One region of the Shewanella sp. MF05913 genome, then DNA from elsewhere that is predicted to be linked to it. Evidence: predicted binding sites of a transcription regulator. Region 1 holds the regulator's gene; each other region holds the start of a gene.
The links. The regulator MetJ, encoded in region 1, represses methionine synthesis genes. The targets are predictions, from matches to a motif close to TAGACGTCTAGACGTCTA.
Positions count from the first base shown of each region.

Region 2: a site for MetJ is predicted at 3,909-3,926, ahead of msrA (peptide-methionine (S)-S-oxide reductase MsrA). Genes of this name have one in related genera too.
Region 3: a site for MetJ is predicted at 4,624-4,641, ahead of metA (homoserine O-succinyltransferase MetA). Genes of this name have one in related genera too.

Region 1 is NZ_JCAYNT010000005.1:77,166-84,671, reverse strand. Features, by position in the region: gene AC19MV_RS08795 (pseudouridine synthase) at 1-14, shown strand, start outside; gene AC19MV_RS08790 (tetrathionate reductase family octaheme c-type cytochrome) at 78-1,472, opposite strand; gene AC19MV_RS08785 (DUF3373 domain-containing protein) at 1,528-3,240, opposite strand; gene AC19MV_RS08780 (c-type cytochrome) at 3,392-3,721, opposite strand; gene AC19MV_RS08775 (sulfite exporter TauE/SafE family protein) at 3,977-4,717, opposite strand; gene metJ (met regulon transcriptional regulator MetJ) at 4,787-5,101, opposite strand; gene metB (cystathionine gamma-synthase) at 5,312-6,475, shown strand; gene AC19MV_RS08760 (bifunctional aspartate kinase/homoserine dehydrogenase II) at 6,590-7,506, shown strand, end outside.
Region 2 is NZ_JCAYNT010000001.1:719,294-726,799, reverse strand. Features, by position in the region: gene AC19MV_RS03210 (dihydrolipoyllysine-residue acetyltransferase) at 1-363, opposite strand, end outside; gene AC19MV_RS03205 (alpha-ketoacid dehydrogenase subunit beta) at 373-1,350, opposite strand; gene AC19MV_RS03200 (thiamine pyrophosphate-dependent dehydrogenase E1 component subunit alpha) at 1,353-2,531, opposite strand; gene astE (succinylglutamate desuccinylase) at 2,699-3,727, opposite strand; gene msrA (peptide-methionine (S)-S-oxide reductase MsrA) at 3,949-4,428, shown strand; gene AC19MV_RS03185 (hypothetical protein) at 4,643-5,002, opposite strand; gene AC19MV_RS03180 (hypothetical protein) at 5,013-5,567, opposite strand; gene AC19MV_RS03175 (hypothetical protein) at 5,654-6,040, opposite strand; gene trxB (thioredoxin-disulfide reductase) at 6,626-7,506, shown strand, end outside.
Region 3 is NZ_JCAYNT010000019.1:41,419-48,924, forward strand. Features, by position in the region: gene AC19MV_RS18300 (acyl-CoA dehydrogenase family protein) at 1-47, opposite strand, end outside; gene AC19MV_RS18305 (CoA-acylating methylmalonate-semialdehyde dehydrogenase) at 238-1,731, opposite strand; gene AC19MV_RS18310 (thiolase family protein) at 1,912-3,102, opposite strand; gene metA (homoserine O-succinyltransferase MetA) at 3,442-4,389, opposite strand; gene AC19MV_RS18320 (SDR family NAD(P)-dependent oxidoreductase) at 4,726-5,469, shown strand; gene ompW (outer membrane protein OmpW) at 5,552-6,199, opposite strand; gene maiA (maleylacetoacetate isomerase) at 6,587-7,237, opposite strand; gene AC19MV_RS18335 (fumarylacetoacetate hydrolase family protein) at 7,347-7,506, opposite strand, start outside.

The DNA of each region.
Region 1 (7,506 bases):
TGTCGATGAAATAAAACCGCCATCGATAAGTCGATGGCGGTTTGGTTTTTAGCATTGATGCATGCTCTTTTACTCAGCTATTTAGCCGTAGCGTGTTTAACCCCTTTGCGGTTTTTCATGGGGTCGCCATCGTAACCTAGGGCTTTCCAATCTAGGCGCTCGCCTTTGTTATGGCAGTCATTACACTGTAATGCTTTGTCTTTTGGGGTCACCATATGGTTGATACGCCACCACATTTCGGTTTCAACAAAACCGTGTTTACCACTGTATTTAAGACCTTTTTCTACCATGGTTGGGTTTGCTTCCATACCCAGTTTAGCGGCGAGATCCCAGTCAAATTTATCCCAATATCCACCTTCACCGTAAGTTTTTGGTGTGAGTAAAATATTAAGTTCTGTGTCGTAAATTTGCTTACCGGTATGCACTTTAAAAGGGTAAATCTTGGCTTTAGGGTCATTAATATTACCTAATGGATAAGCGAGTTTTACCGTTTTAGTCGGGTCAATTTTATCGCCAGCCATGTAGGCGTCGGCGTTGCCATTAAACCAGGCGTATTGTGGTGGCACATCTTTTTGCCAAATAAAGCTGCCTTTCTTTTTGTTAAAGGTGTGCTTGCCATTTTCATCAGTAGTGTCTTTCAAATCTTGCCCTGCAGCAGACCAGTCCCAACGCATTTTTGTTGGTTCTACTTTGGCAAAAGTGGGAATATGACAGGTTTGGCATGCCACGGTTGCGGTATGGGTGTTGAGTTTTTTGTTTTGATGCGGCGCGTCGTCATGACAATTGACACAACCAATTTTGGTTTCTCCTCCAGGTGAAACGCCCATGGCATTACCACTGATTTGATGTTTTTCAGTCACGTGGCATTCTTGGCATTGAAAGTCATTACCGTCGGTGTCCATGTGTACATCGGTTTCGCGATCTGGATAAGACATTGACGAGTCTAAGTCGCCATGTTTAACCGCATCACCACCGCCGCCGTAAAAATGGCAACTGCCGCAGTTATCGCGTACGGGCGCACCAACATTTTGGGCTACTCTGGCTAAGTCTACTTTACCAAATACTTCACCGGCACCCGCTGGGTCTTTCATGTAAGTCCCTGTGGTGTCGTGACACACTAAGCAGTCCACTTTGGTCATGTCTTTAAAATCGAATGTTGAATCTTTCCAACCATAACCGGCATGGCAACTTGTGCAGCGGGGCTCGTTACCTGAAATCGACACACAAAAGTTGTTAATACTGTTCTTTTTACCACGCTTGACGGTACGTCCTGGTAACTCTTGCTCTAGCTCCCATGTCCAGTGAGAAGATTTCATAAAGTCTTCGGCATGTTCTTTATGGCAGGTTAAGCATTGTGTGGTGACTTCGGGACCATTGGCAAAGGGCCCTTGCAGTGCATCTTTGTGATTAAAGGCAGCCTGAGCACTACTGCTTAACATCAGTAATACTGCCAGTGCTGTGAATGTTTTCATGATATGTGTCCTTACCCCTGAGTTTGTGCTCAGGGGGACCAATGAGAAGTTCAAGTTAGAAATTGATGGTCAGTGATGCATTGATGTCGTAGGCGGTGTCGACTACGGGCAACATTGAGTAAGCATTGCCTGCAATCACATCGTCTACTTTTTGTGGTGCACCCACTGGAGAACCACTGCCTGTGTATTCATAGTCGTAGTACAAACCGGCTAACTTGATAAACATTTTAGGATTAATATCAAAGATATAATAAGCTTCGGCAACATGACCGCGGGTGGCTAATTTACTGCCCATAGGGTCATCTTGTGCTTGGGTGAATGGGCTCCAGTATTTAGAACCATAGTTATATTCAAGGCCAAACTTGCCATATGGTGCTGGAATTTGCATTCCCACATATACGCCATAACCGTCTTTAGTGTCAGAGTCGACGGTTGAGGTTGGCACCATAATGATTTCTGTGCCTGTGCTGTTTAATGCCGCTTCAAATACGGCATCACTTAACATGCCACCAAATAAACCCGCATTGCCTGTCGGTTCAGCACGAGTCCAACCGAGTGAGGCAAACATTTTCATGTCTTCGTCTGATTCATAGGCATAGCCTAGGCCACCTAGGTACATATCACCAATCACACTGCTAGGCTGCACTCGGGTAACAAAGTTAAAGTTTTCAAACTTTTGCATATCTTGATACATGGTTGGCGCAAAAATACTGGCCAATTGTGTTGGGAATGCCATGGTGCCGGTGAAGCCGTCGTTTACATCTTTAGCGCCGAATAAGGTGAACTGTAAAAAGTGGTTGCCGTCATTGATGACGTCGATATTAAATCCACCTAGATGGGTATCTTTGGTGATGATATCGCCAAATAATTCACCGTTACCGTATTGTGATTCAAAGCCCTGGCCGTAGCAGAAACGGACCGTTTGGCCTTCAATGCCGGTAATATCGGTTAAGTCATACCCTAACGTTGCACCGTCGAAGTTAAAGTTAACGAGGTGGCCAGAGGGTGTACCGCCGCGAAGCTCATTTTCACGATAGTGACTTGGAGGCCCGTAAGTTGAAGGACGACGACCAATAGACAGGTATGCGCCGCTGCCATTAATGTCTTTCCAGTTAAAGTAGGCGCGCTCAACTTTTAATTCATCGCCACTGGTACTACCGCTGCTAGTGCCGTCCATGGTGAAGGAATTCCATGAATCAAATACTTTAACGCCTGTTGAGTCGCCCCAACTTTTGTACATAGTAAGACGTCCAGCAAAACTGACGTTATCCCACACTTTTGCATTAAGGTTTAGGCGAAGGCGGGTGGTGTAAAAAATATCATTATCGATATCTTGTTGGGTCTTTTGCCCCAATACCATCGGCATTACGCCTTGCAGCATACCGCTTTGGAATGCTGCGGCTAAATCAGGATTGGCCATCATCATTTGCCCTAAAGGTGAGCTGGCACTGCTTGGGTCGCCAAATTCACCGGCCATTGCTTTAGCGGCAAAGTCAGAAAAGTTGACGTTCATGGCGGGGTTCCAGGTGACATTTTGATAGTGTAATGAATGCACTTTCGTTCTAAAGTCACCGGTAATTTCGATTCTGTCTAATGCGCTATGACGTTCAGTTTTGTCAACGCGTGAGTTTAAGTAATCTAAATCTTCAGATATTTCGGCCAACTGCTTTTCTAGTTCGGCAATTTTTTGTACATCGGTGTCAGTTGCTACGGCTGCACCACTCATAAAGAGCGCGTTAGCAACCAGTATTGAGATAAGTGTTCTCATGATGTTTCTCCCCGTATTTGCCTAATATTGAATCAATTAAGCAAATTTTGGTTGTCAGATTCCCTGAGGCTAAGCCTCATTATTTTTTAATTCGATTCGGTTACTGGCTGATGTTGGCGTTTACTCAGAAACGTTGATCAGCTGGGCTGACTTAGCCGCAGGTTGCTGGCTGGTCTGAGTCGGCAGCATGGTCATACAAAAACTGTTGAATATCTTTTAGTTCTTGTTCAGACAATGCCTCAAAAACGGCAGGTTTTGCTTTGTGTTTGTCGCGCGAGAAGAAGCGATCCCATTGGCTCATGGTTTTGCTCATCGGGGTGAGCTCTTGACCTTCGCTATTGGCACTGTGACAGGCTTTACATTCTTTTTTGTACAGGTGTTTACCTTTTTTAGGGTTGCCGCCATCGGCTGCCATGACCTGGCTACCGAGAGATAATGCAATAGCGACTGCGATACCAACTTTAATATAAGTGTTCATCATGTTTATCCTCTATGGGCTTTTATAGGTTGTGCCTTAGCAATATTGCTGTATTGCTTTGCTGTAAATAATGTTACCTAAAAAGAGGTATTGTTAATTTGAAGTAGATCATATTCATGAGAAAAATCTAATTGAAAAAAAGTTAATTGAAAAAAATCTAATGAACTTGTGTGACGCAGATCTATTGCTAATTTGGCTGGATGCTTGATAGGCGGGTTAGGGTATATTTTGAGATGTAAAAAGAGATCGCTTTTAGGGTTAGTTGGCTAATGCCATCACTGATTTAACCACTAAAACCGTGGCGCTGATGCTGCAGAGCACGAGAGTGGCAAGACGGGTTTTGTTTTTATCGACGTGGTTGATTAACAAACCCGAGACAAGATAGCCGCCAATGACTGACGGTAGCAGCATCAGTGACAACCACAAATGCTTTATTTCTACTAAACCGACCACGGCTAAAATGGCTAACGCAATCAGTGAGCTGAATACAAAAAAGGCTGACAATGCCGCTCTAAATTGGCTAGCATCTTGTCCGGCGAGTAAAATCGCCATCGGTGGGCCACCAATCGCGGCGATGTTGCCAAAAATACCGGAGAATACTCCAGCAATAAATAAGCTTATACGGTTGATGGGGGCGGTAATCTTGTAAACACTCAGAATCACGGCAATGTATACGATAGCCGCAATAATTAAGCCGAGTATGGCTTGTGGGGCAAACAGTAATAATCCTGCACCCACAAATCCACCGGGGATCCGGCCGAGTAAGGCGTATTGCAAGCCATTAAATTGCAGGTGACCGCGTTCTCTGTATAAGGTCATTGCCGAAATGGCAAATCCCATAACAATTATGGGGACAGGGACAAGTTGGGGATTAACAATATACAGCAGAGGGCTTGCGACAACGGCTAACCCAAAGCCAATTAAGCTTTGGGTTAGCGCGCCAAAAAAAACGATAACTGATGCCAGTATCAATGTAGATGGATCGATAAATGACATCATAAGTTCTCTATAAAAATATCACGACTTCTTATTAGGGTCGCTTCAAAGTCTGTTGATTAAGTCTGTGGGTTATTCCATTTCTTCCCACTCAATACCCATCTCATCCATTAACTTTTTCGCTTCACTTGGAATGCTATCCGGTTCATCTTTGGATAAATCACCGTCATGAGGTAATGGTTGGCCTGTGTATGCATGCAAAAATGCCTCGCATAACAGTTCACTGTTGGTCGCATGACGCAGATTATTTATCTGGCGACGGGTACGCTCATCTGTCAGTACTTTTAATACTTTTAAAGGGATAGAAACTGTAATCTTTTTTACTTGTTCATTCTTTTTGCCGTGTTCGGCATATGGGCTGATATATTCGCCATTCCACTCAGTCATTAACTTACCCTTAACGATAAATACGGGGCAGATTTTAACCCCTTACAATCTCTAGTCAAATTATTGCTACTATTTAGTGACGATTGCAAATAGATTTCTTTATGTTTAGACGTCTAAACGTCTAATTTAGGTTGACGTACGCTAACCTCTTAGGTAAATTTGGACGTCTAGACATCTATTTTGTGTGTTTGTGAATTTTTAGGAGTCTTTATGACTAAGTATCAAAGCGCCACATTGGCCGTTCGCCAGGGTATAGAATCAGACACACAACATGGAGCCGTAGTACCACCGATTTATTTATCGACCAATTATTCGTTCGACGGCCATAAAAATCCGCGCGAATTTGACTACAGCCGATCAGGCAATCCTACTCGTTGCATATTAGGTGACGCGCTGGCAAAACTTGAGCAAGGTGCAACCGGAGTGGTGACATGCACAGGTATGGCGGCCATTACATTGGTGACCAGCTTACTCGGCCCTGATGATTTATTAGTGGTTCCGCACGACTGTTATGGTGGCAGTTATCGCTTGTTTACCAATTTGGCTAAAAAAGGCCAATTTAAATTAGTGGTTGTCGACCAAACCGATGCTCAAGCATTGAGCCAAGCCATAGCGCAAAAACCTAAAATGGTGTGGTTAGAAACCCCGTCAAACCCATTACTACGCGTGGTTGATATTGAATCGATTAGCCATGCTTGTCGCGACGTTGGTGCATTAGTTACGGTAGATAACACCTTTTTATCACCCATTTTACAGCAACCTTTATTGTTAGGTGCTGATATCGTTATTCACTCAACCACTAAATACATTAACGGCCATAGTGATGTGGTTGGCGGCGCTGTGGTGGCTAAAGATCCTGAATTAGGTGAGCTACTACATTGGTGGTCAAACACCCTTGGGTTAACCGGCTCTGCGTTTGACAGTTACTTAACCTTACGCGGTTTACGCACACTAGCAGTGCGAATTCGAGAGCATCAACGTAATGCACAAAAGATTGTGGAACTGCTTAATGCCAGCGACGTGGTTGCTAAAGTGTACTATCCCGGTTTAAAAGACCATCCAGGTCACGAAATTGCGGCAAAACAACAACAAGGCTTTGGTGCTATGTTAAGTTTTGAATTGCAAGGTGGCGAGGCAGAAGTGGTGGCATTTTTAAATGCGCTGACATTGTTCAGTGTTGCTGAAAGTTTAGGCGGAGTGGAAAGTTTAGTCGCCGTTCCGGCCACGATGACCCACAGAGCAATGGATGCAGAAGCACGCCAAGAGGCTGGTATTAAAGACACTTTATTGAGACTATCTGTCGGCATTGAAGATGCTGAAGATTTGGTTGCTGATATTAAAGCCGGTTTAGCCGCAGTTGCAGCAATTAAATAGCCTGAACTTGGGTAAAATTAGCTTAATTTACGTTTATGTTAGCTGTAGTTTTCGTTAAATAAAGTAAAATAGCAGTCGCAATAAAAAAAGTCGTAGTTGTTTAAGGAGTGCGTAATGGCGCGAGGTCATTTACATAAGTTTGGTGGTTCTAGTTTAGCGGATGCTGATTGCTATCGTCGTGTTGCCCATATTTTACTGACTCATGGTAACAGTGATGATCTTGTGGTGGTGTCTGCTGCCGGTAAAACCACTAACTTCTTATATAAATTACTCAGTTTGCGCGACAGCGGTCAACTTTGGCAAGAAGAGCTGCAAGTGCTCATTAGTTATCAGCAAACCTTAATTGAGCAACTATTGTCAAACGAGCAGGCGCGTGATTTGCGTGAGCGCTTGTCTACCGACAGAGCGCAATTAGTTAGCTTGTTGTCTTTAGAGCAGCACAACGATTATCAGTTAAACCAGGTTGTGAGTTTTGGTGAACGCTGGTCTGCACGCTTAATGGCAGCATTACTGCGCGAAACTGGCGTGGCTGCAACGCATGTTGATGCCTGTTCTATTTTGGTTGCCGACGAAGGATCAGTGCCTAATATTTTAGTGCAAGAGTCGCGCGACAAGGTGCAAGCTTTGTTGGCTTTGCATCCGCAAGAGCGTTTAGTGATTACCGGTTTTATTTGTGCTAACCGCCATGGTGATACCTTATTGCTGGGCCGTAATGGTTCTGACTTTAGCGCCACGCTAATAGCTAGCCTGGCTGACATTGAACGTGTCACCATTTGGACTGATGTTGAAGGGGTGTTTAACGCTGACCCTAACAAAATTAATGATGCCAAATTGCTTAAAAGCATGTCTTTAGCAGAAGCTGATCGCCTTGCGCGTTTAGGCTCGCCTGTTTTGCACTCACGTACTTTGCAGCCATTATTTAACACCGATGTGAGTTTAGCTGTACGTTCAAGCTACGCATCTCACACCGACTTTACCTTAATTGCTCCACTGAGTTCATCGGCTAGCGCACCTGTGGTGACTAACCTCAA
Region 2 (7,506 bases), on a different contig from region 1:
TTCACCAATGTCGGGTAATAAAAAGTCTTCTACGTTTGAATGGCTAACAGCAGCAACGGCTGATCCGGCTTCAACGACTGGCATCACTTCTGCCGTTGGTGCCTGAGCGTGTTCTGCATCGTCACTGTCCATTTCAACGGCATAGAGCGGTTGATGTACAATCGCAATATCGCCTTTGGCGTAGTAAAGCTTAGTAATTTTTCCAGCATGGGGCGCTGGAATTTGCACTAGCGCTTTATCGGTCATCACATCGGCAATTGGTTGGTCTTCTGTGACGATGTCACCTTCGCTGACTAACCAATCCACTAATTCGCATTCCACTACACCTTCGCCGATGTCGGGTAAAATAAAATCTTTAATCATATCTTACTCCTAAAACGCTACTGTAGCCTTGATGGCTTCGAAGGTCTTCAATTCGTCAGGCATGTATTCTTTTTCGTGAATTAACGGATACGGAGTATCTAAGCCACACACTCGGCTGATTGGTGATTCAAGCGATAAGAAACATTCTTGTTGAATGGTTGCGGCTATTTCACCCGCAAATCCACCCGTTAATGGCGCTTCGTGGTTAATCAATAACCGGCCCGTTTTTGTCACGGATTTGGCAACAGTGTCAACATCCCAAGGTGCTAAGGTGCGTAAGTCGATAATTTCGCATGAAATACCTTCTTTTTCGGCACGTTCACAGGCTTTTTCGACGATTTCCATCTGCGCGCCCCAAGCCAGTACAGTAATATCGCTGCCCTGCTTAACCACTTGTGCTTTGCCTAACTCGATGACGTAGTCACCGGCAGGTACTTCACCTACAGAGGCGCGATATAAGCGTTTAGGCTCAAAGAAAATCACTGGGTTTGGATCGCGAATTGCAGCCAATAGCAAACCTTTGGCTTGCTCAGGATTACGCGGGATAACCACTTTTAAGCCAGGCGTTTGGGTAAAATAAGCTTCCGGTGATTGTGAGTGATAATGACCACCTGCTATGCCGCCACCATAAGGCGTGCGAAACGTTAAGCCGCCGACATCAAATTGATTACCACTGCGGTATCTAAATTTTGCTGATTCATTAACGATTTGATCGAATGCCGGGAAAATATAATCAGCGAACTGAATTTCAGCAACCGCAGTCATACCATATGACGCTAAGCCGTTAGCAAAACCCGCAATACCCTGCTCTGTGAGCGGAGTATTAAAACAACGGTCGCGACCAAACTGTTCTTGCAAACCAGAGGTTGCACGGAAAACACCACCAAAGTGGCCAACATCTTCACCAAAAATCACCATGCGCTCGTCGGCAGTCATGGCAATTGATAACGCCTCATTGATGGCGTGTAACATATTCATTTGAGCCACGTTTAGAGTCTCCCTGCGCTTTTTGGATAGGCTTTTGGATACTTAGCAATGTGCTCTTTCAACTCTTTAAGCTGCTTCTTTAATGCAGGTGTTGGTTTATCAAGCACATCTTCGATGATTTCGTCTAGTCTCGGAACAGGCAGTTTCTCAGCGACTTTCACAGCGGCTAATACTTCTTCACGATAACGTTCAAATAATGTGGCTTCGTCAGCTTCAGTCGTCCAGCCTTTGTTAATCATCCACAGTTTGAAACGCTTAACCGGATCATGTTGTTGCCATTTGGCTTCTTCTTCTTTTGAACGATAACCTGATGGATCATCTGATGAAGAATGCGCGCCTAAACGGTAGGTCATCGCCTCAATAAGTACGGGTGCATTATGTTCTAGTGCGTGGGCACGAGCTTGTTGCGTGGCAGCTAGTACCGCAAGCATATCATTACCGTCCACACGAATAGTGTGCATACCGTAACCGACACCACGACTGGCAATACCGTTACCGGCAAATTGCTCTTCGGTAGGGGTCGAAATGGCATAACCATTGTTACGACAAAAGAAAATAACCGGTGCTTTCAATACTGCAGCCATGTTTAAGCCTGCGTGGAAATCACCTTCTGAAGCAGCGCCTTCACCAAAATAACAAATGGCGACATTGCGCTTGCCTTGTAATTTCATACCATAAGCCACACCTGTAGCCTGCGGGATTTGCGTTGCAAGCGGTGACGAAATGGTTTGGTAATTGAGCTCACGGCTGCCGTAATGGATCGGCATTTGACGCCCTTTACCTAAATCTTTTTCGTTACTGAACATTTGGTTCATAAATTGTTCAGTACTAAAACCGCGATAACGCAATGAGGCATGCTCACGGTATTGAGCCAAAATGACGTCGTCTTTATCAAGTGCTGCTGTGCTGCCGACAATAGAGGCTTCTTCACCGGTACAGGTCATATAAAAACTAATACGTCCTTGACGCTGCGCACCCAACATACGCTCGTCTAATACGCGTGTAAAAACACAAGTATCAAAGATTTTTTCGGCTAAAGTCTTGTCGATAACAGGCAATACCGCGCTTTCATACGTGGTGCCGTCGGCTTGCAAAATACGCAAAATGGGGATGTGCAATGACGCTTTGTCTAAGAAGCTGACACGGTGCACTGTTTCATTGGTCAGTGGTGCGTTGCTCATATTATGCTCTTGTTATTGTTGAGCCATGTTCAATATAAACATGGCTCTATTTATACTATGCGAGTAGACATTACGTTAACGTAAACTACCTATCAATACCTACTCTCGCTGTAAACGCATTTTACTCACGATTAACATGTATATATTGCTTTACGACTATACCTAATCTATACAATCGTTTCATTTAACGCTGGCACTAAGCAAAGCACCGTTCGTTGACCAATAGGGACATTCGCATTAGGAAACACGATGGCTTCTTGCGGATGCTCTACTTTAACTTCAATACCGCCTTCGGTGGCCAACACTTCACCCTGATTGAAGGCACTGAAGTTTTTGGCATCACCGGCAAAGCTAAACACAAAGTCATCGAAATGTTTATTAATCGAGCGAGATACTTTGTACAAATTGACCTTGCTAGCGTCAAACTCAACTGGGGCTAACTGAGTTTCAGTAATCAACTTTTCAAGCATAGTATGAGTTTGAGCAAAGCGACTCATATCGTTTTGGCCAAATGGCATGACTTTACCTAATTCAACAGTAAAAGCATCTGCTTGAAATTGCTCTGACGAATAATAGCTGAACGTGGTTGTGGGCTCATGGTGGAACAACATCGTATCAACGCCACATGCCGCCAAAAACATAATTTGTTCACCGCTGAAAGCACGGCCTGGACGGTATGGGTAAATAGCAAACTTCTCATGCTTTGAAGCACGGATTGCAGTATGTAAGTCGTAATGTATGCGTTGATTGTCACTATTAGCATTGAAAAAGTCTGCCACATATTGCTCTAACGCTTTGGCACGATGACGCTCAGGATGGCTTAAGCCCTCACCTTTTGAATGCGCGCCGCTGAATAAGCGGTTCATGTTCTCGTCAATAAAACGGGTTTTATTGAGAATAGCAGCAGGATTACCGATTAAAAACATCACTCGTTGTTTTGCGATAATACGCTGGGTCAGTAAATCTTTAATGAGTTGATTACAGATTTCAATCGGCGCGGTTTCATTACCATGCACAGCGCAAGACAACACAATATCTTTGCTGGCATGAGCTGGAGTAAATACAATCACTCCAGTATCTAATACATCAACACGAGTGTGCTGACCTAGCATAAAGTCATATGCTGCAGGTATGTGAGTGGGGTTGGCTAAGGTGTAAGCTAAAAAATCGTTGTTGTTGGTTAGGTCAGATAACACGATCAACTCCTTGTATCATTATTATATGGCATCGTTAATGACATGTTACTTAATGGATTAACTTTTGTGCCTATTGGCGCGGATTCTATCATAGGAGAACGCGAGTTTAATGATGGCATATGTTAGATTTATTTATTAATCAAAGTTTGCTTGCAAAAACATAAAATATTCAACACAATTACAGCCATCTAGACTTCTATAATTTGTTTTAAGGGTATGTCATGGCGTTAGCAACATTTGGTGCAGGTTGTTTTTGGGGTGTTGAGTATTTCTTCCGTGAAATCGACGGTGTAAGCAATGCAACTTGTGGCTACATGGGTGGCAAAGACAGTGCTAACACCTATAAAGAAGTTAAAACAGGTTCTACTGGTCATGCTGAAGTGGTTCAAGTTGAGTTTGATCCGGAAGTCATCAGTTACAACGACTTATTGGACACGTTTTGGAAAAACCACAACCCAACCATGCTCAACATGCAAGGCGGCGACATTGGTACGCAATATCGCAGCACGATTTTTTTCCACGATAAAGAGCAAAAAGCCCAAGCTGAAAGCTCAAAGTTGGCATTAGCACGCAGTGGTAAATGGGGACAGCGTCATATTGTGACTGAAATTGTACCGATACAAACATTCCACATCGCTGAGGAATACCATCAGAATTATTTAGAAAAAAATAATTTACCAACCTGTCACTTGGTTTATTAATTGGATTGAGATAAATAGTACTTCTCTTATTGCGTGATCAATCAAGATCACTGAGATTTTTGAGTTTACGACATATTGTTGAAATAAGGGAGATGTCCTTATTTCAACAATGAAACAAAAACACCCTATTTGAGCAACGGCAGAGGATAGATTTTTTTGTTAGCTTTTGCTTAAGATTACTCATCGATGTAAAATCAATCACCCAGTAACACTATTAACTCTTATGGATATATAAATAGTAAATAAATAATCCAAGAGTAAAAATACTCACCGAAGAAATAATGTAGAACCACGCAAATTTTTTATCTTTTTCCCGGGTAAACCGTTTAGTTGCCTCTACATTAATAAGAGAAGCATGACGTTTGAGGTTAGGCCAAGCTATAACCCCAGCGTAAGCAACCATTCGTGCACCTATACCTTTATCCCAAGCTGGGGGCTCTATCCCTTCTTTCAACATTTCTTGCTCAAGATGTTTAATAGTAATGCGGCCAAATAAAAATATGGCAGTACCCCAAATAAGCAATACAATAAAAAACACTACTGCCATCAAGCTTTCAGTGGATAACTCTTCCATAAATCCCTCGCTATAGGCTATTTAACCAGTCACCAATATTATAGGCTTCATTGGCTACCCATTGCCCGATAGAATCACCACCTTTAGCTGCAACATACCCAACAGTTACAGCTGTACCAATAATAATTACCCAGCCAACAGGGGTTGCTAATAGGGCAATACCTAATCCTGCTTCAACTATTGCAGCACCTGTAGCTAAGCCTGCCGCAGTACTCAAACCAAAACCGGCTGTTTCAACTGCTGCACGTTTTTGCCAATTAGCTCCGGCTAAATAATCAACATGTACATTGCCCGCACGGATCCCAGCATCAAGCACAATTAATCCTTTACCGAGAACATTTGCTCCCATTTCAAAAGCACGTAAATTTTGAAAATCGACTGTAGAGGTAAATTGAATCGGTTTTATGGACCTACCACTTTTTGCTTTATTGATTCCACGATCGGCATTACTGTAAACAGTACCTCTTTTGCTTTTGACCCGACCAATGTATTTATTGATTTCTGCTTGGAATTTTTGATTAAAGTCTTTCCCTAGTTCCCTTGCGTTTTGTTCTAGCATCATCATTTGGGCTTTAGGATATTTTGCTTGTGCGCCAATTCTTACTTTCTCTAATGAATCTTGAAGTTTATTCGCGGCTTTAGCAAAGTTACTTAATCTGTATCTAAGGCAGTTGATGCTGCGCCTATGGCTACAATACTTTCATTGCGCAGCATGGGTGCTAACTCTGCTTGATAAAAATCAGCGAGTGCTTGTAGATTTTCGCCTCCAAACATATCATCCATCAAAGCGATATTTCGTTTTGCTTGTTGTGGTAAAGATTGTATTTGATTAAGCGTGCAGACTAATTCAGGTCTTTCTTGGCGCCAACTAGTGCCATTAGTGTTGCCACTACGCATAATAAAAGGGGTACCAGCAGCGACAAAAGCTCCATTAATATGTGGGTTGTCTTGTTGAAATGTGGCAAAGACTTGTTCGTTATTTGGGTTAACTGGGTAGGTATTACTTTTGCTATAGCAAAGCTCTATATTATTTGGCATCGTTTAGTCCTTTAAAAAAATCAATCCTATTGAAGCTACTATGAATCATTTGAGCTTCAGTCAATGAGCGACGAATATATTATCATTAAAAAAAATGATGTATAATTATTAAACTAAATGGCTTTAGCGATGACCTTACATTGAAATAAATGTTTTTTTCTGTTCCAAGGTGTGCTTTCAAAACTGCTATATTTTATATCGCCATTTTATAAACTATTATTTTTTCATACCTATTTCTAATAAGGCGAGATCACGAACGCTTTATGAACTAATCGAGGGTGTTTATCAAATTACATTTGTTCTCAATGTTATCACTTCATTAATGATTGGAAGTGATTCTATATTGAAACGATCCATTGTGAGCAAAAAATGCACACTCATGCGGTTGCCCTGATGAGGTTGCCCTGTTAACAAGCCCAAGCTAGTAATGATCTATATCAGATGAGTTGACCCACAAGAAACGGATTATTTACACAATAGATTAGCGCAATCGATTTCCTACCGTTAACTTCCCTTTACCCGCCGATATAAATTCCATACAATCCCATGCAAATTGCTTAAGGCATGTTATCGGAGAACAAAATCATGAGTGAAGCTCGTCACGTTAACCTACTAATTTTAGGTTCTGGCCCTGCCGGCTATACCGCTGCTGTTTATGCTGCGCGTGCAAATTTAAATCCTGTGATGATCACAGGTATGCAGCAAGGTGGTCAATTAACCACGACTACTGAAGTTGAAAACTGGCCAGGCGATGCAGAAGACCTAACAGGTCCTGCATTAATGGAGCGCATGCAAAAGCATGCTGAAAAGTTTGATACCGAAATTATTTTCGATCACATCAATGAAGTCACGTTAACTGAACGCCCTTTCCGTTTAAAAGGCGACAATGGCGAGTTTACTTGTGATGCATTGATTATTGCTACTGGTGCCTCAGCTAAATATTTAGGTCTGCCATCTGAAGAAGCGTTTATGGGCCGCGGTGTTTCTGCCTGTGCAACCTGTGACGGTTTCTTTTATCGTAACCAAAAAGTGGCAGTGATTGGCGGCGGTAATACTGCTGTTGAAGAAGCGCTTTACTTAAGTAACATTGCCTCTGAAGTTCACTTAATTCACCGTCGTGACAGTTTCCGTTCAGAAAAAATTCTGATCAATCGTTTAATGGACAAAGTGGCTAATGGCAACATCATTTTACACCTAGACCAAACACTTGAAGAAGTGACAGGTAACGAAATGGGTGTAACCGGTCTTAAAAAGAAGAGCACTAAAGACGGTTCTATTACCGATTTAGAGGTTGCGGGTGTATTCGTAGCCATTGGTCACAGCCCAAATACCGGTATCTTCGCAGGCCAGTTAGAAATGAACCACGGTTACTTACAAGTTAACAGTGGTCTTCAGGGTAATGCGACACAAACTAGCATCGAAGGTGTTTATGCTTGTGGCGACGTAATGGATCAACATTACCGTCA
Region 3 (7,506 bases), on a different contig from region 1:
GCTAAATCAGCAAATTGGCGTTGGTCTTCGTTTAAATTAAAATCCATGCTGGACTCCTAATATTGTCTTAGATGACTCTTGGGTCATTTAGTCACTTGCTCACTGCAGCTTAAGTTGCTTGGCCATTATGTAAGGGAAAACAATGGTGTGAATCAAGATAGTCTTGTTGTACTTCGATTAGATTGTCGCGATATATCGATGATGTATCGCGACAAATGGTGACTCATCACAGCACACTTATTTTAAGTTAATGCTCATGTTAGGGCCGCTAACGGCTTCTGAGTCAAACCAACGCGTGGTGATGGTTTTAGTTTCAGTGCAAAAACGCACAGCTTGCTTACCATAGGCGTGTTGGTCACCATAGAAACTGCCTTTCCAACCGGTAAATGAGAAGAACGGTAATGGCACAGGGATAGGAACGTTAATGCCCACTTGACCCACTTCAATTTCATGTTGGTACTTACGCGCTGCGCCGCCTGATGCAGTAAAGATTGACGTGCCGTTGCCGTATGGGCTGTTGTTCACAAGCTCAATCGCATCGTCTAATGTTTCAGCTTCCATACAACACAGTACAGGGCCAAAAATCTCTTCTTTGTAAATGCTCATGTCGGTAGTGACATTGGTGAACATAGTTGGGCCAACCCAGTTACCAGACTCATAACCTTCAAGAGTAAAATCACTGCCGTCTAGTACGCAATCGGCACCTTCTGCTTTGCCCTGGGCAATCAGTTTTAACACGCGCTCTTTGGCTGCAGGGCTGATGACAGGGCCGTAAGCGGCGTCTTTGTCATCCCATAAACCTGGACGCACTTTGGCTAAGGCTTCTTTTAACTCAGGGATCCACTCTTTAGCTTTACCGACAAACACCGCCACGGAAATGGCCATACAGCGTTGACCCGCAGCGCCAACCGAAGCACCAACCATGTTATTAATCACTTGCTGCTTGTTTGCATCAGGCATGATCACGCAGTGGTTTTTAGCACCCGCAAACGCTTGCACACGTTTTAGATTATCAGTACCTGTTTTATAAATGTATTGACCAACGCCCACTGAACCGACAAATGAGATCGCTTTAATGGCTGGGTCTCTTAACAAAATATCGACTGCGGTTTTGTCGCCATGAATAAGCTGCAACACGCCTTTTGGCGCACCCGCTTCAACAAACAATTCCACTAAACGCTGTGGCGTCATTGGATCTTGTTCAGACGGTTTTAAAATAAAGGTGTTACCGCAGGCAATCGATAACGGGAACATCCATAATGGGATCATGGCAGGGAAGTTAAACGGGGTTATACCCGCACACACGCCAAGCGGTTGCGTATAACTGTAGGTGTCGATATTACGCGCGACGTTTTCAACGGTTTCGCCCATCATTAACGATGCAACATTACAGGCATGCTCAGCGACTTCAATGCCGCGCCATACATCGCCTTTAGCGTCTTCAAATGTTTTACCGGTTTCTTGCGCCAAAATGGTCGCTAATTCGTCGTGATGTTCTTTGAGCAAATGTTGGTAACGCAACATGACGCGCGCACGCTCAGACACAGGCACTTCTTTCCAGGTCTTAAACGCTTCTTTGGCGCTGTGAATAGCCAATTCGACTTCTGCTGTTGTCGCGCAATTAATTTTTGCGATAACGCTGTTGTTAGCTGGATTGGTCACATCGATATTGCGATCGCCGCTGCCAAAAGTGAATTCGCCATCAATGTAATGCTTAACTTGTGTGATCATGTTGCTTCCCTCGATCCTTGAATATCTTGAGTGAGCTAGGCTCACTCTTATTGAGTGACTGCACAGGTGATGCGATTATTTTGCTTGTCAGTCTCACATGTTATGTGGCTGCATTTGCCTCTACCTGTACAGTGGTCTTGTCGAACTTAGTCTTGTCTAACTTAATCTTGTCTAGCTTGCTTAAACCTCAATCGCCATGGCTGTGGCTTCGCCGCCGCCAATACAAAGCGAGGCAACACCACGCTTAAGCCCTTGAGCTTTTAACGCATAAATCAATGTCACTAACAAACGTGCGCCCGAACAACCAATTGGATGACCTAAAGCACATGCACCGCCGTTAATGTTGACTTTGTTGGCGTCTAGCCCTAACTCAGATATTGCTAACATGGTCACCATGGCAAATGCTTCGTTAATTTCATAAAGGTCGACGTCATCTTTGCTCCACTGCACTTTGTCGAACAGTTTTTGCATTGCGCCTACTGGCGCCGTTGTGAACAACGATGGTTCTTGTGAATGGGTGGTGTGACCTTTAATGGTGGCCATGACGGTTAAACCTAATTCGCTTGCTTTAGCGCGAGTCATTAACATTAATGCTGCGGCGCCATCTGAAATTGAACTTGAGTTAGCTGCGGTAATGGTGCCGTCTTTGGTAAATGCTGGGCGTAATGTGGGGATTTTTTCAGGGCGGGCATTACCTGGTTGCTCATCGGTGTCGACGGTGACATCACCACGACGGGTACTCATGGTGACAGGCACCACTTCATCTTTAAAAGCACCGGAGTTAATTGCGGCGTTCGCTTTTTCGAGTGAGCTTAGTGCAAAGGCATCCATTTGCTCACGCGTTAGGCCAAAGTCATCGGCAGTTTTCTGGGCAAAAGTGCCCATTGCACCACCGGTATAAGCATCTTCAAGGCCATCTAAAAACATATGGTCCATGACTTTGCCATGGCCCATACGCATGCCACCACGGGCTTTGTCGAGTAAGTATGGCGCCTGGCTCATGCTTTCCATGCCGCCCGCAACAACCACTTGGCTGCTGCCAGCTTTAATTAAATCGTGCGCTAACATCACGGTTTTCATACCTGAGCCACACACTTTGTTTACTGTTGTTGCGCCAACGCTTAATGGCAAGCCTGCACCCAATGTTGCCTGTCGAGCGGGTGCTTGACCAAGGCCGGCTGGCAACACACAGCCCATTAGCACTTCATCTACGCTGTCGCCGCTTATGCCAGTTTGTGCCAAAAGGCCTTTAATCGCGGCAGCCGCTAATACTGGAGAAGCGACCTCAGACAATGCACCTTGAAACCCACCCATTGGTGTACGTTTCGCGGCAACAATAACGATATCTTGACCTGTTTGCTCTGTACTCATAACCACTCCAATTTTTATGCGCATAAAAAAATATCAAAAACAATATCACACCACTTTGACGTTGACGCTAACGTAAAGCAAGTAAAAAATGGTCTAAAATGTGATGTTAATCAGATGGGGTTGTCATTGCAGATTTACACTTGATAGAAAACGAGATGAGATTCTAGATAACTTTCTGTTTATATTGACATAAAATACTGGTCACCTTGGTCGCACTAGTGAATATAGCCAAGGTTAAACTTTAGTCTACTGAGGTTGATAATGAGAGGTTATTGTGGTTAAAAACAAAAAAGCCGCGATACCTTAAGGTATGACGGCTTTTAGATTATGAGTGGCTGATTATGGTTTTTTGTTTTCCCATGGTGTTTTTGCGCTCATGTCGTTTAAGTCATACGGCGTTAACTGATACACATAATAATTAAGCCAATTACTGACTAACAAACTGCCATGGCTATGCCAACGCGCTATAGGGTCTTGAGCGGGGTCGTCATTACGATAGTAGTTTTGCGGAATGTCTGGATTTAATCCCTGGCCTAAATCGCGAGTGTATTCATCGTTAAGGGTGTCTTTTTGATATTCAGGATGACCCATGACAAATAAATTACGATTGTCGCGACTGATCGCAATGTAAGCACCAGCCTCATCAGACTCGGCCAACACTTCAACCTCTGGGTGTTGACGTAACTCTTCAACATTCATCTCAGCAAAGCGTGAGTGCGGCGCATAAAATTCATCGTCAAAACCACGCAACAACGGGTGTGGGTCGCTGGTGCGACTGTGATTAAATACGCCAGAGCGTTTATTTTGCAGTAGCTGACGCTTTAAACCATACAAATGATATAAGCCAGCATGAGCCGCCCAGCATAAAAACAGTACCGAGGTGACATGATTTTGCGACCAGTCGATAATTTCGCGAATATGATCCCAGTACACCACATCTTTAAAATCGATTTGTCCAAGCGGTGCGCCGGTAATGATTAAGCCGTCATAATTGTTATGGCGGACCTCTTCAAAATCACGGTAAAAAGTATTCATGTGGTCGACTGAGGTATGCTTTGATTCTTTGTCGTGAATACGCAGCAAATCAACTCCAACCTGCAACGGCGTATTACCCAACAATCGCAGCAATTGAGTTTCGGTCTCAATTTTGTTTGGCATTAAATTCAAGATCAGCACCCGCATCGGACGAATGTCCTGATTGGCGGCGCGGGTTTCAGACATCACGAAAATATTTTCTGACTCTAAAATACCTGCTGCGGGAAGATTATCTGGAATTCGAACCGGCATACGACTCACCTTTTTGGGTTAATTAAACACAGACCATGTGTGTAGTGATAAATAAATAGGCAACGTGCTGTAAATCAATATGTTTCACCGATCACAGTTTCAACATTCTGCAAAAAAGCTAACTGAGCACACCAAGCTGATGTCGTTAGCGATACAGATTAACGCTAGACCTTGATAACACGCGATATAAGCAATAGTCACACAAGCACTCATTGATGTCATCAATCATACACAAGGATGTCTAGAAGTCTACACGTCTTAAGTTGAATTTTTTTCTCTCTTGTTATCAAACGAGGTTATTCCTATTATGAGTCATTGATAATCATGAGGTTAACTATGTCTGTCGCGACAGCAATGATCATTGGTGCAGGCTCTCAACTCAGCCAGGCGCTTGCAAAGCAATTATCGGCTCAACAGGTGTCTTTAATGCTTTTTGTGCATGACCCTGAATCACTCGAACAATTTGCTCAAAGCCTTCCTGGCGAGGTCAGCGTTTATCCGCTCGCCATTGACCAGCCACAAATGTTAATCGAACAGCTTAATCAAGCGTGGAAGCAACATAATGGCGCTCATTTAGTGATAGTGAACACTGGGGTAAACGAATACGACCCTTCGCTACCCTGGTCTATTGACCAACAGGCTATTAACGTTAATGTAATGGGATTTGCAGCGGCCAGCCAATGTGTTTTTAAATTAATGTGTGAGCAAGGCTATGGTCAATTAGCCGCAATTAACTCCATTGCAGGGCAACGCGGCGGCCCCAACGTGGCTTACCACGCCTCTAAAGCCTTTGCCGCAAATTACCTGCAAGGGTTGAGCATGCATGCACAGCGCTTAAAGTTGCCGGTAACGATTAGCGATATTCAATTAGGCTTATTTGATAAAGCGGTGCACTTAAATACTCAATTACTCCTGTCGCCCATTGATAAAGTGGCAACGCAAATACTAACAGCACTTAAAAAGGGAAAACGCCGCGTGTATGTCACCAAACGCTGGCGCCTTGTGGCATGGATAAACCGTATACTGCCCGAATATATTTATAATACTCGCCATTGGAAACCGAAAAAGAAACGCGGTTAACTTTACGCTTGGTTAATCTTGATGGCACAAAACAAAACAGGAACCTAAAAGGTTCCTGTTTTTGTCTCTACGATATAAGTCTTTAGAAAGTATAACCTACGCTAATCATATAAACCCAAGGGTCGATATCGGTTTCAACCACCACATGATCTGCCCCCATATCAAAGCTCACATCTGTAGAAATTTGCGCATACCATACCGAGGCGTTCACGAGCCATTTTTTATCAATCTGGTAATCAATCCCGACCTGCGCCGCAACACCCCAAGAGTTAGACATCGACAGATTATCTAGGCCTAAATCTTTGGCATCTTGATTAAAGTCATTGTCAAAAAAGTTAGTAAAGTTAACCCCTACCCCAACATATGGACGCAGTACAGACTGTGCATCACCAAAATAATACTGAGCAACTAATGTAGGTGGTAAGTGTTTAGTGTTGGCAATAACACCTAATTCACCTAGCGATACATCATGGCTAAATGGCGTAGCGGCTAATAACTCAACGGCAATGTTGTCGGTCAGCATATAACCAAAGTTAAGGCCTAATTGCGTGTTGTTATCAACGGTAAACTCTGCGACACCAGCAACAACAGGACTTGATTCGTTAGGCGCCACCGTTGCACTACCCGCACGAACAATAATGTCACCCGCTTGATGCGCAGCAGCACCAAAAGATAAGCCAGCAGATAGTAATGATGCAGCAACTAAACCTAGGGTAATTTTCTTATTCATTTTCAAACTCCATGACAGCAATAAATAGATGTAAGCCTGTAACATCCTTAACAATTGCCGCTAACCTACCTAAGTTATTCATTAACAATATTGATTTAGATCAATAAAATTGCACTACCCCTATTGAGGTAGCATATTGCATGTCTCGAGCTTGATTTAGATCACAAAACGACTAGCAAAATAGACTAAAGATGCATTTATAAGTTAGCTTATGCGATGAAGATCATGGGCTTATGGCTGAATGGAATGTAAATGTTGAAAACACATGATGCCATAGCAAATCGTCATATTGAGTGAATGTGATATGGCATGATTGGGTCATGCAACCATCGCTAACTAGCGAGTTAGCGATGGTTTGAAAGTGGGATTTAAACTGATAGCAAAAAACTAGCTGGCGTCGTGTTGCTGCTCTGGCGCGGCATCGGCAAACGCCGATAACTGATTACAGGCGAGGTCAATGCGCACAATATTAGGAAAGTCATCAAGCGGGACATTAAAGCGCTTTGCATTGTAAACCTGTGGCACCAAACAAATGTCTGCCAAACTGGGTGTGTCACCGAAACAAAAACGGCCAGAATACTGGCTTAATTGCGCTTCTAACGCGGTAAAACCTACTGTTATCCAATGTTGATACCAACGCATTTTATCGGCATCAGACACGCCCATGTCTTTTACTAAGTATTGTAATACCCGTAAATTGTCTAACGGGTGGATTTCACACGCAATGGCTTGCGCCATACTACGCACAATGGCGCGATGCTCAATATTGCTCGGCAATAAGGCTTCTTTTGGATACTTTTCTTCGAGGTACTCAATAATGGCCAGTGATTGCGATAAATTAAGCTCGCCTTCTATGCCATCATCAACCAGAGTGGGCACAAGATGTTGCGGGTTAAGTTGGTGGTAAGCCTGTGAGTGCTGCTCTCCGCCATTATTAACCAAATGCACTGAAACCTGCTGTGCCGTTAACTGCTTTATATTTAACGCGATACGCACACGATACGCTGCGCTTGAGCGCCAATAACCATAGAGCTTCATGTTCTATCCTCTTTTTAGTTTTAGTTTTAGTTTTAGTTAGCCATTAATAACAAAAAAGGCAATAACGATAATACGTTATTGCCTCTTAATAAATACCGCGACAGAACCTTTACGCTTTATATTCAACGACTTTTTGGTCGATAGAACCAAAAATACTCACGCCATTTTCGTCAAACATTTCAATTCGTACGGTGTCCCCAAATTGCATGAACGGAGTTGTTGCTTTGCCGTCGGCAATGATTTCTAGCATGCGTTTTTCAGCTAAACAG